3 regions of the Pontibacillus sp. HN14 genome follow, and region 2 is predicted to be linked to each of the others. Evidence: riboswitches for the same ligand, from Rfam matches in the RefSeq annotation. Region 2 holds a riboswitch; each other region holds the start of a gene.
What was found. A riboswitch is a leader RNA that binds a small molecule or an ion and turns the genes downstream of it on or off. The one in region 2 is predicted to bind thiamine pyrophosphate.

Region 1 (5,010 bases), on a different contig from region 2:
GGGCCGAGGATGGAGACGAATTCCTCATCTCCGACCCGGAGGTTCACGTCGTTTAAAATGAGTTGGCCGTCAAAAGACTTTGATAGGTGTTGTAATGTGAGTTCAGCCATCTGTCTCAACTCCTTTCGTTTTCCAGGCAATGACTCGCTTCTCGACGAGTGTGATCAGCGCAAAGAAAGTGAGGCTCAACACCATAATTAAAAAGATCGCCACGAAAACTCGGTCAGTTCGGAATGAGGAAGAGGCGAGCGTCATATAAACGCCAATCCCTTCTTTCGCCCCTAACCACTCGGAAATGACGGCGCCCATTACACTGTATGTAGCAGAGATCTTTAACCCGGAGAATAAAGAAGGCAGCGCATGGGGCCACTCTAATTTCCAAAACGTCTGGCGTTTTGTTGCGCCCGCCATTTTCATATAATGAAGCAATTCCGTGCTCGTCTGTCTTAATCCGTCCATCGTTGAAACGGCAATCGGGAAGAAGCAAACGAGTGTGATAATGATCAGTTTTGGCAACATACCGAATCCGAACCAGATGACAAGGAGTGGTGCGAGCACGATGATCGGGATATTCTGTGAGAAAATAATAAGCGGGTAAAACATGTTTCGGAACACAGGGGTGACGTGCAAAAGAATCGCCACGACGATGCCAAACGTGGACCCGATCAGAAATCCAATCACGGTGAGCCAGATGGTCGAGTAGAGGTGATGGTTATACAACGACCATCCGGCTATTCCTTCCTCCCACACTTGAAATGGGGAGGGGATGAGCCATTCTGGAATATCAAATAGTCGACTAGCGCCTTCCCAACTAATAAAGAGAAGGATGATGACCAGTGCAGGCCGCCATCCTTTTAAGACTGCTTGTTTCACTCGGAATACTTCTCCGTTAACGCATCCATTGAAGCACCACTTGGCTGATAGAGCACTTTAACCTGTGAGATCACATTCAGGCACCCTAGTTCGACCATGCGCGCATTCATCTTTTCGATGATCTGAAACAGCTCGGATAGATCTCCCTCCATCGTCGTTTCAAGGGGATGGACCTCGTACTTCACTCCGGATTCTTGAATAATGGAAATCGCTTCGTCCACCATCGGAATGGTTGGTTCTCCGTTTGGTGTCTTTGGTATGATTTGAATACTGACTAATGAATTGGCCATTGTCATCACTCCTCTGGTAAGAATTCGTTCGTAAAGGCTTCACTTGCCTTCAGTTCTTGGTCGAGCAACCCGTTTTCGTACATCCAATCGGTATAGTTTTCCCAAACGGCTTGATCTTGTACGCCCCACTGTTCCGCGTCGTCTTTGTATTTCGGTGACAGCCATTTCTGACTTGCTTTGACGAGCTCTTTGTCAAGGTCTGGTACGGCGTCTATTAAAATATTAGCTGACTTCTCTGGTTCGTCGATCGCAAATTGATAGCCTTGGGACACGGCTTTCGTGAACGATTCAACGAGCTCAGGATCTTCATCGATGTGTTTCTGGTTCGTTGTGAGGACGGGGGTATAATAATCAAGTTTCTCTGAGTAATCAGTTAAGTACAGCATGTTTAATTCCTGACCACGGAGCTCGGCCTCAACGCCTGTCCACCCGTAGTAGATCCATGCGAAATCAACATCTCTCTCAACGGCTGTGAAGAAGTCGGTATTTCCCATGTTCACGATGTCCACTTTGTCAGGATCCCCGTTCTCTCCTTTCATTAGAGAAGAGATGACTTCTTGCTCAACTGGGTCGCCCCAGCCGCCATATGTCTTTCCTTCAAAATCTTTTGGTGATTCAATATTTTTCTCCGCTGGAGAAGCGAACCCTGATGTATTGTGCTGAATAATTGCTGCGATTGATACGACCGGGATGTCCTGCACGCGCGCTTTCGTAAGAGCTTCCTGTGCGCTAATGCCAAAGTCTGCTTTCCCTGATGCGACAAGCTGATCAGCTCCGGCCTCTCCTGGCATAATAATATCCACATTCAAGCCTTGTTCTTTGAAATAGCCTTTTTCTTTCGCTACATATAGGCCGGTGTGGTTCGTGTTTGGCGTCCAATCGAGGACAAGTGTCACGTCTTGTAGAGACTCCCTTTCGCCTCCATTTTCCCCACTTGTACTTGAGCAAGCGGTTAAGAGGACGATTAGACACGTCAAGATCCATAGTTTCTTCAAAATGATTCCTCCCTTTTGTAATGAGAGCGTTAAACGGTAAGGGACTTTTAGAGAATCGTAGAAAATTTTCCAATAAAAAAAGCACCAGGTACCATACCTAGGGTGCATATCATTAAAAACGTTTAGATATGTTTCCTACGCTGGTCTCAACCAGATCAGGTTCTAAGGGTCCGTCTGTCTACAGGACGTCTCAACCAGTCACACTGGTTCCCCTACATGTTACGTGTTCCTATTAAATTATGATTAACGCTCTTTCTCTTAAGACTTTGCCACACTCGTTTCGGAATTGCAAGAGGGCTTTTCGTAGAGGAGAGATTCTGAGATCTGTTCCCTTTTTCGGGGGAGAAGGGCTCGGAAAGTAAGAGAGAAGCGCTCTCTGTGACATTTTCGTTGCTTTATGACTTCAAAAGGGAACAGATAGGTCGAATCTATGACCTTTTCGCAGCTGAAAGGGTGAAAAGGTAAGAGAGACGTGGGCTCTGTGACCTTTTAGGAACAAAGTGCTTTTAAAAAGTCACAGATAGCCCTGTAGCCGTATGATTCTTCTCTAGTAAAAGGTACGGACGTGGAGCAATACAAGAGACAAATTCACAATCACTTTGCGGAAGTTTTCGTAGATTAATGACAAAGAGCAATCTCTTTGCTGAGGGGATTGCTCTTTTTTACATTCATAGGTTACACTTGGTCGGAATTGGGGAAATAAATTATTTTGTAACTTTTTTTGTAAGGGCTTTATAAAAGAAGGAGGAACATACATATGAAAGAGATTCGATGGGGGATCATTGGCTGTGGCGATGTGACTGAAGTGAAAAGCGGGCCAGGGTTTCAACTAGCGGAAAACAGTTCGCTCGTGGCTGTGATGAGACGAAGTGGTGAGCTTGCGAAAGATTATGCAGAGCGACACAACGTGCCAAAGTGGTATGACAAAGCAGATGATCTTGTGTCAGATTCTGAAGTAGATGCGGTGTACATAGCAACGCCACCAGGTTCACATAAGGAGTATACAGACCTCGTGGCGAAAGCGGGAAAGCCTGTATACGTCGAAAAACCAATGGCACTGAACACAGAGGAATGCCAGGCGATGATCGATGTTTGTGAGGAACATCATGTGCCTTTATATGTGGCCTATTATCGCCGCCGTCTGCCTCGTTTTCTTAAAGTAAAAGAACTGCTCGATGAAGGTGCCATCGGGGATGTGCGCTTTGTGACGATGGAACAAACCCAGAGGCAATTAGAAAAGGATGAAAACGGAGAATGGCCTTGGAGGGTTCGGCCTGAAGTGAGCGGTGGAGGTTTATTTTACGACGTCGCTTCTCATACACTTGACCTCTTTGACTTTCTTCTTGGACCAATTGAACAGGTAAAAGGGTATGCGGACAATCTGGCAGCTTCTTACCCTGCTGAAGATAGTGTAAGTGGAACGTTCCGATTTGAAAGCGGGGTTATGGGAACTGGTGTGTGGAACTTTTCTTCCTATAAGAATGAAGATCGAAACCGAATTGTTGGGACGAAAGGGGAAATTATTTTCTCAACGTTTGATGAAGTGCCAATCAAATTAATCAATCGTTTCGGAACAGAGGAATTTCATATCGATCGCCCAAGTCCGATTCAGCAGCACCTGATTCAAACGATTGTCGATGAGCTGTTAGGAGAAGGAGAATCACCGAGTACCAGGCGTTCTGCGCTTCGGACGAACCGAGTGATGGATGAAATGGTACAAGCTTACTATAACGGATAAAGGGGCGAACGATATGAATCGGAAACTTAGAATTGGGATTATCGGCGCAGGAGGCATCGCAAGGAGTGCTCATATTCCCAATTATCAAAACTACGGAGATGCAGTAGAAGTCGTTGCCGTGGCGAATCACAATAAGGAAAAGGCTGAAGACTGTGCCCGTGAGTTCTCCATCTCCCATGCGTACGAAGATTATCAGGATATGCTTCGTGAAATGGATTTAGATGCGGTCAGCATTTGCACCCCGAACGCGTTTCATGCGGAGCAGGCGATCGCCGCGATGGAATCAGGTTGCCACGTGTTATGTGAGAAGCCACCAGCGATCTCATCGAGTGATGCAGAGAAGATGGAAGAAGCGGCAAGCCGATTAGGCAAGCACCTTATGTATGGATTCCACTTTCGCTTTCGTCCGGAAGTCGAAACAGTGAAGCGTTTCATAGATGAAGGGGAAATGGGAGAGATCTATGCAGCGGAAGCGAAATGGAACAGAAGGCGAGGCATCCCAGGCTGGGGCGTCTTTACGAACAAGGAGCTTCAAGGTGGTGGAACGCTAATCGATAATGGCATCCATATGCTTGATTCAGCCTTGTATTTGATGGGGTATCCGGAACCAAAAACGGTACTTGGAGTGACGTACGATAAAATTGGGAAACGTCCTGGTGTAGGTCTCTTAGGGGAATGGGATCATGAGAACTTTTCCGTCGAAGACATGGCCCGGGGCATGATTGCGTTCCAAAACGGCGCTTCCCTTTTATTTGAATCCTCCTTCGCGGCGAACATTGCTGATAAGGATGCGAGAGTTCTAAAAGTAATGGGTGACCAGGGAGGGGCGGATGTTTTTCCGCTCACGATGTATCAGGAAAAACACGATACCCTTCTGGATCTCACGCCTCCCTATGTGGATAAGGGCAATGCCCATAAAGACATGGTGCACCACTTTATTGAATCGATTCTTATGGGTCAAAAAACGAGTGGACACACCCACCAAGGAACGCTTGTTCAAAGAATTATTGAAGCTTTATACGAATCAGCAGCTACTGGAAAAGCGGTTGAGATGTAAAAAAGCGTTTGTGCTTCGGCACAAACGCTTTTTTTATGCGCAATGCTCACATGCACT
Region 2 (5,010 bases):
ATGCTTGAACAAAATCCATCCCTTGATACGCTAATTGTCCCAATTGGAGGTGGTGGACTGATTAGTGGCGTGGCTGTAGCAGCAAAATCTGTTAAGCCGTCAATCAAAATTATCGGCGTACAGTCTAGAGGCGCAAGTGCCATGTACAATCAGTATTACAAACAAGGCCCTTCCACCTTAAAAAGTGTTTCCACCATTGCAGATGGAATCGCCGTGAAGAAACCTGGAGAAAACACGTTCCCACTCATCAAGAAATATGTTGATGAGATCGTAACCGTATCTGAAACACACATCGCCGATGCCATCGTGACGATGCTCGAGCGAAACAAGTCCCTTGTAGAAGGAGCCGGAGCCTCTGCACTTGCAGCGTTACTTGCCCACGGCTCTCACATCCATTCGAATCAAACAGGCATTATCGTAAGTGGAGGCAACATGGACCTCGCCCGATTACCGATGATTCAGGAACTGAGCCAACAACCTGAACCAAGCCCTGTGCCAAACGCTCACAAAAGCTCCCCTTTTGTAGCATCTTGAAAGCTATAACAAAAGCGGAAGCGCCCGGTTAGCGCCGTATAGACTGGACTGAACCGGCGATGAGATCTAGGAAACACGGTGAGCCACCGGCGAATCGATGTTGACTGATCGACCAGAGGTGAGGGAAGTCTACTAGGTGCTGGGCGCTGGAGCTGGATGAACAAAAGCGGAAGCGCCCGGTCAGCACCGTATAGACTGGACTGAACCGGCGATGAGATCTAGGAAACAAGGGAAAGAGCCCATGCCTTATTGGTATGGGCTCATTTTTAGTGAAGTCGTGACAGGCCTATGTTGATCTGTAACCTTTTGAAGAGCTTTTCACCATAAAAGGTCACAGATTCCCTCTATCCGTTACCTTTCATGAGTCACACTTCGTCAAAAGGGCATAGATTCTTCCCCTCTCTTCCCTTTTAAGTACTAATTCCACAAAAAAGGTCACAGATCAAGCTCTTCTCTTCCTTTTTGAAGCTTCACCCCATGTAAAAGGTTATAGATCTATCCATGGTAACCATTAAGCTCTCCGTATACTCAACCGCTCCCCTACTCTCGAAAGCACAAACCACCCAAGAAAAGCCCCTGAAAGACTGCTTACGAAAAACGGTGGTAAAAACGCAAGAGCTCCAACAGAAGTCCCCATAACTACTTTGGCATACAGAACGGCAAAGAGCGCCCCGATCACACCTGAGCCCACTACTTCGCCTAGTACGGCCAACCCTTTTTTCTTCGAGACCTTATATAAAATACCTGCCAAGAAGGCACCGATCATTCCTCCTGGAAAAGCAAGGAGTGTCCCGAGTCCTAAGAGAACACGTAAAACGCCAATCATAAACGCAATCGCTACGGCCGGTATAGGTCCAAGCGTTACCGCAGCTAGCACATTGACAACGTGTTGGACAGGGTAGGCTTTAGCTACTCCAGCCGGAAACCATAACATTTGTGCCCCTAGTGTTCCAATCGCAACAAAGATAGCCATGGTCGTGATCATTCTTGTTTTGTTCATCCATTTCTCTCCCTTTCTGACAAGGGGAAACAAAAAAGCCAGATCTATAATAGACCTGACTTCGAATGGTAGAGTATACAGACGTGTCGCCTGACTACTTCCCTCCGCTGGTATGACCCAGATCAGGTTCGTAAGAGTCAGAAAGCTCGCTTGCTCTCCTCTCAGCCCATTCAGGCTCCCCTAGTAGTTTCATAATGTATTAAACTTTGTTAATCAGATTAACACAAACTTCCACCTTTGCAAATCTTTTTTATGAATGGTCGTTCTTTGTGAATGTATGTTTCTTTTCAGTTATATCAGTATTAAGTATTGGTTCGCTGGTTTTACTTCCCCCTCTCCCATTAAGGCATGTTTCCGTTCTTCTTTTTTTTCGTAAAGGTGGTCCGTGAAACTGCGAGACTCCTGTGGGAGAAAGAGGTCGACGAGACCCCGGACTGAACGAAGTGATGGAGGAGGCTCGACAGCTCGCCCGCGGAAAGGGAGTAGTTTCACGGACCACCTTACTCTCAATTACATTAACGGAAACATTTCTGAATCTCCCCCTACCAATTTCTATCACAGTAGACAATCCAAGGAAACCTATGTTAAGGTAACGGTACAATATAGGAAGTCCACTAGGGGCGCCCATTTTTTTGGCTGAGATAAGGAGTCATCCTTGGTCCCTTTGAACCTGATCTGGTTAGTACCAGCGAAGGGAAGTGGAGTCGGTTGGATTTATCTATATATGATTTTGAGAGCGTCCATTTGTTGTACTCTCTTAATCTATACTTTCGTAAACCCAAAAACCGCTCCAGTTCTAAGGAGCGGTTTTTTTATATTTATCCCCCAACCCCCTCCCTCCTCACTACCTGGTTCACTTCCTATAAATAAAAAACCAGGAGGAACAATCATGTCATTTACTGAACAACTTCGTCACGACGCACACCCTATTTTCGAAGCAATTTTCAACCATCCGTTCGTAAAAGGAATCGGAGAAGGCAACTTGCCAAAAGAAGCTGTCGCTCACTATGTTAAGGCAGATGCAGAATACCTTCATGCCTTCATGAATGTGTACGGCACTGCGATCTCGAAGTGCACGGACAAGGAGGACATTGCGTTTTTCAAAGAAAATATTGAATTTGTCCTTCATAGCGAAATCCATCCACACCATAATCTTTGCACATATATCAACACGCCCTATGAAGATTTACAAGGATACCCTCTGCCTCCTACGGCTGATCATTATATTAAACATATGAAAACGACTGCCCATGAAGGAACACTTGGTGAGATTCTGGCAGTGCTCCTTCCATGCCCTTGGACGTACCTTGAAATTGGACATTACCTGATGGATCACGTTCAGCCAACACCGGAGCACCCGTTCTATGAATGGATTACGTTTTATGTAAACGATGAAATCCAAGATACGACAAACCAACTGCGCAGTAAATTAGACGCTTGGGCAGAAACTGCTTCACCAAGGGAGAAGAAAGCGATGAAAGATGCCTTTATTAAGAGCTGTCAATTGGAATGGGCGTTTTGGGAAATGGCCTACCGCCAGGAAACGTGGCCGACATCTGCTATTAAAGAGGTGACCCGTCATGCGTAGCGTAAAAGGAGCTCTAACGATTGCCGGCACAGATCCAAGCGGTGGTGCTGGCATACAGGCCGATCTGAAAACATTTCAGGAACTAGATGTGTATGGCATGTCTGTGATCACTTCAGTCGTTGCCCAAAACACGATGGGCGTTAGAGGGGTTCGTCATTTAGAAGCAGATTTTATCAAGCAACAGCTTGAAGCTGTCACAGACGACATGCCTGTGCAAGCTGTCAAAACAGGGATGATTGCAAATGCCAAGATGATTGAAACGATAGCCAATCATTTACGCCCCCTTCACCTCCCCCTTTGTGTGGATCCTGTTATGATCGCTCAAAGCGGTGATGCACTAGTGGATGACAAAGCGCTTCAAACCATGCGGGATCAATTGCTTCCCCTCGCAACAATCGTTACGCCAAACATCCCTGAAGCGGAAGCATTAACCGGGAATAGCGTGAAATCTGAGGAAGACCGGAAAGAGGCAGCGAAGAGAATCGTGCATGAATTTGGCTCTTCTGCGGTTGTGATTAAAGGGGGGCATTTGAACGGAGAAGCGACTGATCTCTTCTACGACGGGACGAGGTTCGAAACGTTTACATCCCCCCGCTTTGAGACAAAGCATACCCACGGGACAGGGTGCACCTTTGCTGCGGCCATCACAGCTGAGCTCGCAAAAGGGGAAAGTCTGAAGGAAGCCGTTAAAACAGCGAAGTCCTTCATCACGCTTGCCATCCACCATACGCTTGAGATCGGTCAAGGCCAGGGCCCTACAAACCACTGGGCTTATAAAGAAACCATTCGGAAAGGAGAATATGTGTAATGTCTTATTTACAAAAACTGAGGGAAACGACGCCACTCATTCATAATCTGACGAATGAAGTGGTGATGAACTTTACTGCTAATGGGTTATATGCCATTGGGGCAGCGCCTGTTATGTCAAAAGCATTAGATGAAGTTTCTGATATGGCAACCATCACAAACGGGGTTCTTTTAAACATCGGTACCCTTACTTCAAGCGACGTTGAAGCGATGTTTCTTGCAGGAAAAGCCGCAAATAAAAAAGGAATTCCGGTTGTCCTTGACCCAGTAGCTGCTGGCGCTACCTCGTATCGCCTTGAAACATGTCATAAACTTCTTGAAGAACTTGATATTACAGCGATCCGCGGAAATGCAGGTGAGATTGCCGCATTAATCGGTGATGAACAGTGGGCATCACGAGGTGTAGACGCTAGAGGCAATGGAGATGTCGTAAGCCTCGCACAAAAAGCTGCAGCCACCTTCCGTACCCTTATTGTGCTGACTGGCGAAACGGACGTGATTGCTTCTGAGGATGAAACGGTGGTATGCCGAAACGGGACACCTCTCCTTGGGTCCGTGACAGGTACAGGATGCTTGTTTAGTTCTGTGCTGACTGCCTTCCTCACCCTTGAAGGCCCAGCAATTGAAAAGGCAACAGAAGCGATTAGAACGTATACCGTCGCAAGTGAAATGGCCGCAGAACACCCACAGGTGAAAGGCCCTGGAACGCTTCATCCTTATTTTCTTGATGCGTTATATGCGATTACTCCTGAGGATGTCGAAAAGAGACTAGTCCGATGAAGAAAGAAGATTTAAAGCTCTACTTCATTATGGGTAGTCAAGACGCTACACGGGACCCACGGATGATTTTACAAGATGCCATTAAGGGTGGAATCACCTGCTTTCAATTTCGTGAAAAAGGTCCAGGATGCGCATCAGGAGCAGCAAAAGTAAAATTAGCGCAAGATTTGAGAAGGATCTGCCTGGAAAATGGGATTCCTTTTATCGTCAACGATGATGTAGAGCTTGCTCTTACGTTAGACGCTGATGGGATCCACGTTGGTCAAGATGTTATGGATATCCATGAGGTTATAGAGAGGTG
Region 3 (5,010 bases), 120 kb from region 2:
GCTGTGAATCCGGCTGTACCAAATGTCATCGCCTCGCGGAGTGACATCCCTTCAGGTAATGGAACGACCCAATCACCGGGAACACGTGCATATTCACTGAATCCTCCGTCGTGAGCCACGCCAAGCTCATAGCTTGTTACAATAACGTGATCTCCTTCTTTATAACGATCATCATTTGAAGATGTAACCTTACCTGCTAAATCAATACCAGGAACAATCGGATAATCCCGCACAACTTTCGCTTTCGCATTCGTTGCTAAACCATCTTTATAATTCACACTGGAATAAGCAACTTCTATAGTCACATCCCCTTCAGGTAAATCTGATTCTTCTCTTTCAACGACTTTTGTTGTGACCTTCTCTTCTTCTTTCATAGCTAATAAAGCACGGAATGTCATAAAATAATTCCTCCTCTATTGAAATCAATAAATTAGATCTTCTTTATTTACATTTTTATTCTGACTGGTCAAATTAAATATGTCAAAGGATTTGTCCCATTGGTATAATTTTTATACAATAGACCTATTACACGTGATTCGGAGGTTCCTATGAAAAAGCGAGAACAACAACGAAGAGAACAATTACTGCAAGCCACATTTGAAGCAGTAGCCGATAAAGGATATAGCACCGTGACTTTGCAAGATATCTCCACTTATGCCGGCGTCAGTAAAGGCGTAACAAATTATTATTTCAAGAACAAAGAAGATGTATTTGCTAACCTTTTAGAATGGTTAACTCAGAAAATTTACCAAAAAGAAGCAAGCGCTGTTCAAGAAGCTGAGTCAGCCGAGGAAAAACTACAAGCTTATGTGAATGCTGTTTTTGTTGGTCCAAAAGAAAACGATCAGTTTTATAAGGTCTATTTAGATTTTTTGTCTTATGTACCTAAAATACCCCGTTTTCAAGAAATCAATCAGCATTTCTATTCCAATTGCTTTGAAATTGGAAAGTCCATTATTCTAAGAGGAAAGGAAGAAGGGATCTTTCTAAGCGTTAATTCCGACCAAGGAGCCAAAGCCATCCGAAGTCTAATTGATGGCTGTATTTTACAATGGCTTATGGCAGGAGACCATCAGCTACACGAGTATTACAAAACACTATGTTCTGAGTCTATTTACCGGTTATTAAACGACTAAAAAGCAGAAAAGACCTCCTTATCGGAAGTCTCTTCTGCTTTTCCTTTCTTGTATGCGAACTTGTGAACGTAGCTCTTCAATTTCAGCTACAAGCCCTGCAATCATCTCATCGCTCTTTCGAAGTTCTTCCCCGAGCATCTTAATCGTTTCTTCTTCCCATTGAAATGGATCTCCATTTTTAGGGGTTACAGGTAATTCGTAGTATTCCTGTCCCGCTTCATTCTCATCTTGGCTTAAGTGAATCACAACTCGACAGTGGTCATCACCAGTGGCAATTCGTCGCTCAAGATGGACTTTAGAGTATCCAAAATGACGAGATGCGACCCCTCCAAATACACTAGAAGTCATCTGACACAAATGAGGAGCATCTTTGACCATTTCTCCAAATGGGCATTTTATTCCTTTTACAACGATACGCTCAGGCGTAACTTCTTCTATTTCAAAATGTCCTCCGATGTCGTTTTTAATAGCAAGAATGACATTCACATACTGATCTACAGATCGCGTGGATTTGTCATCTACATAATGTCCTTCAAGCCATTCACCTGTACGGATTCCTAATTGTTTAATATATTCTTCAGCCTGTGCACCTACAGCCTTTTCATGTATTGATGCATATTGAGTAAGTAGTTTAGAGAGAAATGTTTGCGCTGTTAATGTCTGTTTTTGACTCATATGTTAATTTCCCCCTTTTAAAAGATACATTCCACATACACCTTTACCCTCTTCTAGAAAAAACGAACCTATTTTTTGCAATTAATATATTAGATTCCTAATTTACTCATTTATCACTAGAAAGAACATCTTGTTATTTCATATTAAGATCTACTAATCAAGTATTCCCTTTCACGACTTGCTTTCCTCAAACACGGCCTTTTCAAACTCTATATTAAAACAAAAGCGTGCCGCAGATCGTCTTTTCTCTCTGCGACACGCCTTTTTATCTTGAACCTGTTATGAGTTACACAGATTTCGCGGTTTGGGACCCGCCAAAACGGAGCAACTTCGGCTGTTTATATAAAATGATATTCAATATGACTGCACTAATAATAAACGATGGCAGCATATAACCAATATTATAGGTTAAGGAATAGTACCAGACTGCTGTGCCTTCTGGCGCAAAGGAAGAGAAGAACACAATCCCACCTATAAAGTGACTCATAAACCGAAGTGCACTTCCAAGTAATGTGCCCATTACAATATAAACTGTGAACGACTTTGCATGACCATCCCGAACAGCTTTAAGCGCTGGCTTAGAAAAGATTCCTGCTATACCAACCACAGCATAAGCAAGAGGATAGTCCATCACATATTGGACAGGGTGGACTATAAATGGATTAATCAATGAATTAAAAATCCCCACTAAAAGTCCTGTTGTAACGCCACCTTTTAACCCCCATCGATAAGCCATAAAGAAAATAGGAACCATGGCAAAGGCAATGGATCCGCCTTGGACCCACAACGGAATAGTTAAAAACGGTAAACTTAAAACTGCACCTAGAGCCGCAAACATCGCTACCTCTACTAAAAATAAAATCGGACTATGTTTCATCTGAATCGCCTCCCTAAAATAAAAATGCACACAAAAAAAGCAATGCAAGGGAGAGCTTTAAGATGGATAGTCCGTTTGCATTGCGCCATCACTAAAGCCACATCCCTACGCTAGTACTAACTAACAGGTTCAGAGGGTCAGAACGAATCGTTCAATCTCAGCCTAGCGGCTCCCCTTGTGGTCTTCTTACGTATGCTTTTTTTGTTACTTCCTATTATAGGGGAACATCACAAAGGACTCAAGTAATCATATGAAGATAAATACATTTTTTATCCAATATTTTCATAATTTTGTGGTATACTAGTAAATGGTATCCAAACCACTCTCCTATTCTACTTTTCCCAAACCCTTTCCCCAAACACCCGTTCTTCTATCGTTTCCACGCTTGATTTGCACAAATCCTCATTTAAACCTTTCAAAACCCGTGCCCATTCTCCTATTTTTCTCTAAAAGCGATTCCTTTTACGCCCTCCCCTTCCCTATCAATCTTTTATTGTCCCAAAGAAATTCTTTTAGACCCGTTATACAATAGAGTCAACTATTTAAGGAGGGATTCTATTGAAACGATTGGTCATTGCACTACTTAGCTTTATGTTCGTCTTATCTTTATCCATAGGACCAAGCAAAATTTCGGCTCAGCCGTCAGAGAAACCCCAAGACTATTTAATTGGGTTTAAGGCTGGGGTCGATCACAAAGAAGTATCTACCATTCATAAGGTTGGCGGAAAAGTGAAGCATCAATTCAAGTATATGAATGTTGTTCAGGCAAAACTCCCCCCTAAAGCTGTAGAAGCTCTTAAGAAGAATCCAAATGTTGCTTATATTGAAGAAGATGCTAACGTACAAGCTTACGGGCAGACAACCCCGTGGGGCATTCCCGCAATCAATGCTGACGATGTTCAAGCAAGCGGGAATTCTGGTAGCGGAATTAAAGTAGCAGTATTAGACAGCGGAATCAGCGCTAGTCATGAAGATTTACAAGTAGCAGGTGGCGCAAGTTTCGTAGATGGTGAACCGGACCCATTTAATGATGGAAACGGTCACGGTACACACGTAGCTGGCACAATTGCAGGTGTCAACAATTCCCTTGGTGTCATCGGGGTAGCCCCATCAGCTGAACTTTATGCTGTTAAGGTATTAAACAGCAGCGGCAGTGGTTCTTACAGCGGAATCGCAAAAGGGATTGAATGGGCCGTCGACAACAACATTGACGTTGTAAATATGAGTTTAGGCGGAAGCCGTGGCTCAACAACATTAGAACAAGCAATGGATCAAGCTTACCAACAAGGTGTTTTGTTAATAGCCGCGGCTGGAAATGAAGGATCTAAAGGAAAAAAGAATACCATCGGATATCCAGCTAAATACGCATCTGTTGTTGCTGTTGGAGCAGTAGATGAAAGCTTGAACCGTGCCTCTTTTTCTTCCGTTGGTGAAGAATTAGAAGTAATGGCACCAGGAGCTAATATTTACAGTACACTACCAGGCAATACTTACGGCTCTTATAACGGAACGTCAATGGCGTCCCCGCATGTAGCCGGTGCTGCAGCACTCATTTTAGCTGAGGACAGCTCTCTTACTAACCAAGAAGTGCGCAGCTTACTAAATAGTACCACAACGCCTTTAGGCGATGCTTTCTATTACGGGAATGGACTCATTAACGTACAGGAAGCAGTAAATGCAGCTACTACTACTTTTGCAGTAGCACAATAAATGAACTTTCCCCTTCGTTCCCCGGCCATGCCGGGGATTTTTTTGTGTTCCATAATCCTTATAGCTAAGAATTTTTAGTAGTAAAGGGCCGATACGATTGATGAGTGCTTGGGCTTGCCCAGGGTCAACTCGCTCTCCTAGATTGAAATGTGCAAGCTTGGTGCCTAGGACCGTACGGATAAGACAGCTTTTTGGAAAAGGCGTTTAGCCTTTGGAAAAAAGATGACTTATCGCGCTAGGTCCTCCACGCTGGAACTGAACTGGCTCTTCTGCCCACGGGAGTTTAGCAGTTTCCAAGCCCACCTTTGCCATATTTGGATGAACGGCAACATGCATTATGCGGAGAGGTCACCTCACACAATTCGTGCCTCAAGGCCGTTCACCCCCTATGTAGTCAGGGCTTGTTCGGGGACTGCGAGACTCCTACGGGGGAAAGAGCCTAGGGGAGACCCCACAGAGAGCGAATGCGAACGAGGAGTCTTCCCAGCTCCCCCTCGGAAAGCGAGTTGTCCCCGAACAAGCCCGAGCACTCATAAAATATAACGGCCCATATGGATCACATCCATAACCAACAACTAGAAGCCTAAATGGAAATGCATATACCTTTACAAA

Region 1: it holds a riboswitch for thiamine pyrophosphate, as region 2 does, so the genes downstream of both, LQ226_RS12360 (ABC transporter substrate-binding protein) here and tenA (thiaminase II) in region 2, are expected to answer to the same signal.
Region 3: it holds a riboswitch for thiamine pyrophosphate, as region 2 does, so the genes downstream of both, thiT (energy-coupled thiamine transporter ThiT) here and tenA (thiaminase II) in region 2, are expected to answer to the same signal.

The regions. Positions count from the first base shown of each region.
Region 1 covers NZ_JAJOLR010000003.1:232,709-237,718, reverse strand. The annotation lists gene LQ226_RS12375 (ABC transporter ATP-binding protein) at 1-110, opposite strand, end outside; gene LQ226_RS12370 (ABC transporter permease) at 103-873, opposite strand; gene LQ226_RS12365 (thiamine-binding protein) at 870-1,163, opposite strand; gene LQ226_RS12360 (ABC transporter substrate-binding protein) at 1,169-2,158, opposite strand; TPP riboswitch at 2,274-2,382, opposite strand; gene LQ226_RS12355 (Gfo/Idh/MocA family protein) at 2,916-3,896, shown strand; gene LQ226_RS12350 (Gfo/Idh/MocA family protein) at 3,910-4,953, shown strand.
Region 2 covers NZ_JAJOLR010000001.1:176,953-181,962, reverse strand. The annotation lists gene ilvA (threonine ammonia-lyase) at 1-534, shown strand, start outside; gene thiW (energy coupling factor transporter S component ThiW) at 1,046-1,534, opposite strand; TPP riboswitch at 1,617-1,726, opposite strand; TPP riboswitch at 2,141-2,248, shown strand; gene tenA (thiaminase II) at 2,424-3,122, shown strand; gene thiD (bifunctional hydroxymethylpyrimidine kinase/phosphomethylpyrimidine kinase) at 3,115-3,930, shown strand; gene thiM (hydroxyethylthiazole kinase) at 3,930-4,709, shown strand; gene thiE (thiamine phosphate synthase) at 4,706-5,010, shown strand, end outside.
Region 3 covers NZ_JAJOLR010000001.1:295,047-300,056, reverse strand. The annotation lists gene LQ226_RS01510 (NADPH:quinone oxidoreductase family protein) at 1-398, opposite strand, end outside; gene LQ226_RS01505 (TetR/AcrR family transcriptional regulator) at 549-1,136, shown strand; gene LQ226_RS01500 (methanogen output domain 1-containing protein) at 1,155-1,811, opposite strand; gene thiT (energy-coupled thiamine transporter ThiT) at 2,098-2,688, opposite strand; TPP riboswitch at 2,774-2,874, opposite strand; gene LQ226_RS01490 (S8 family peptidase) at 3,241-4,398, shown strand.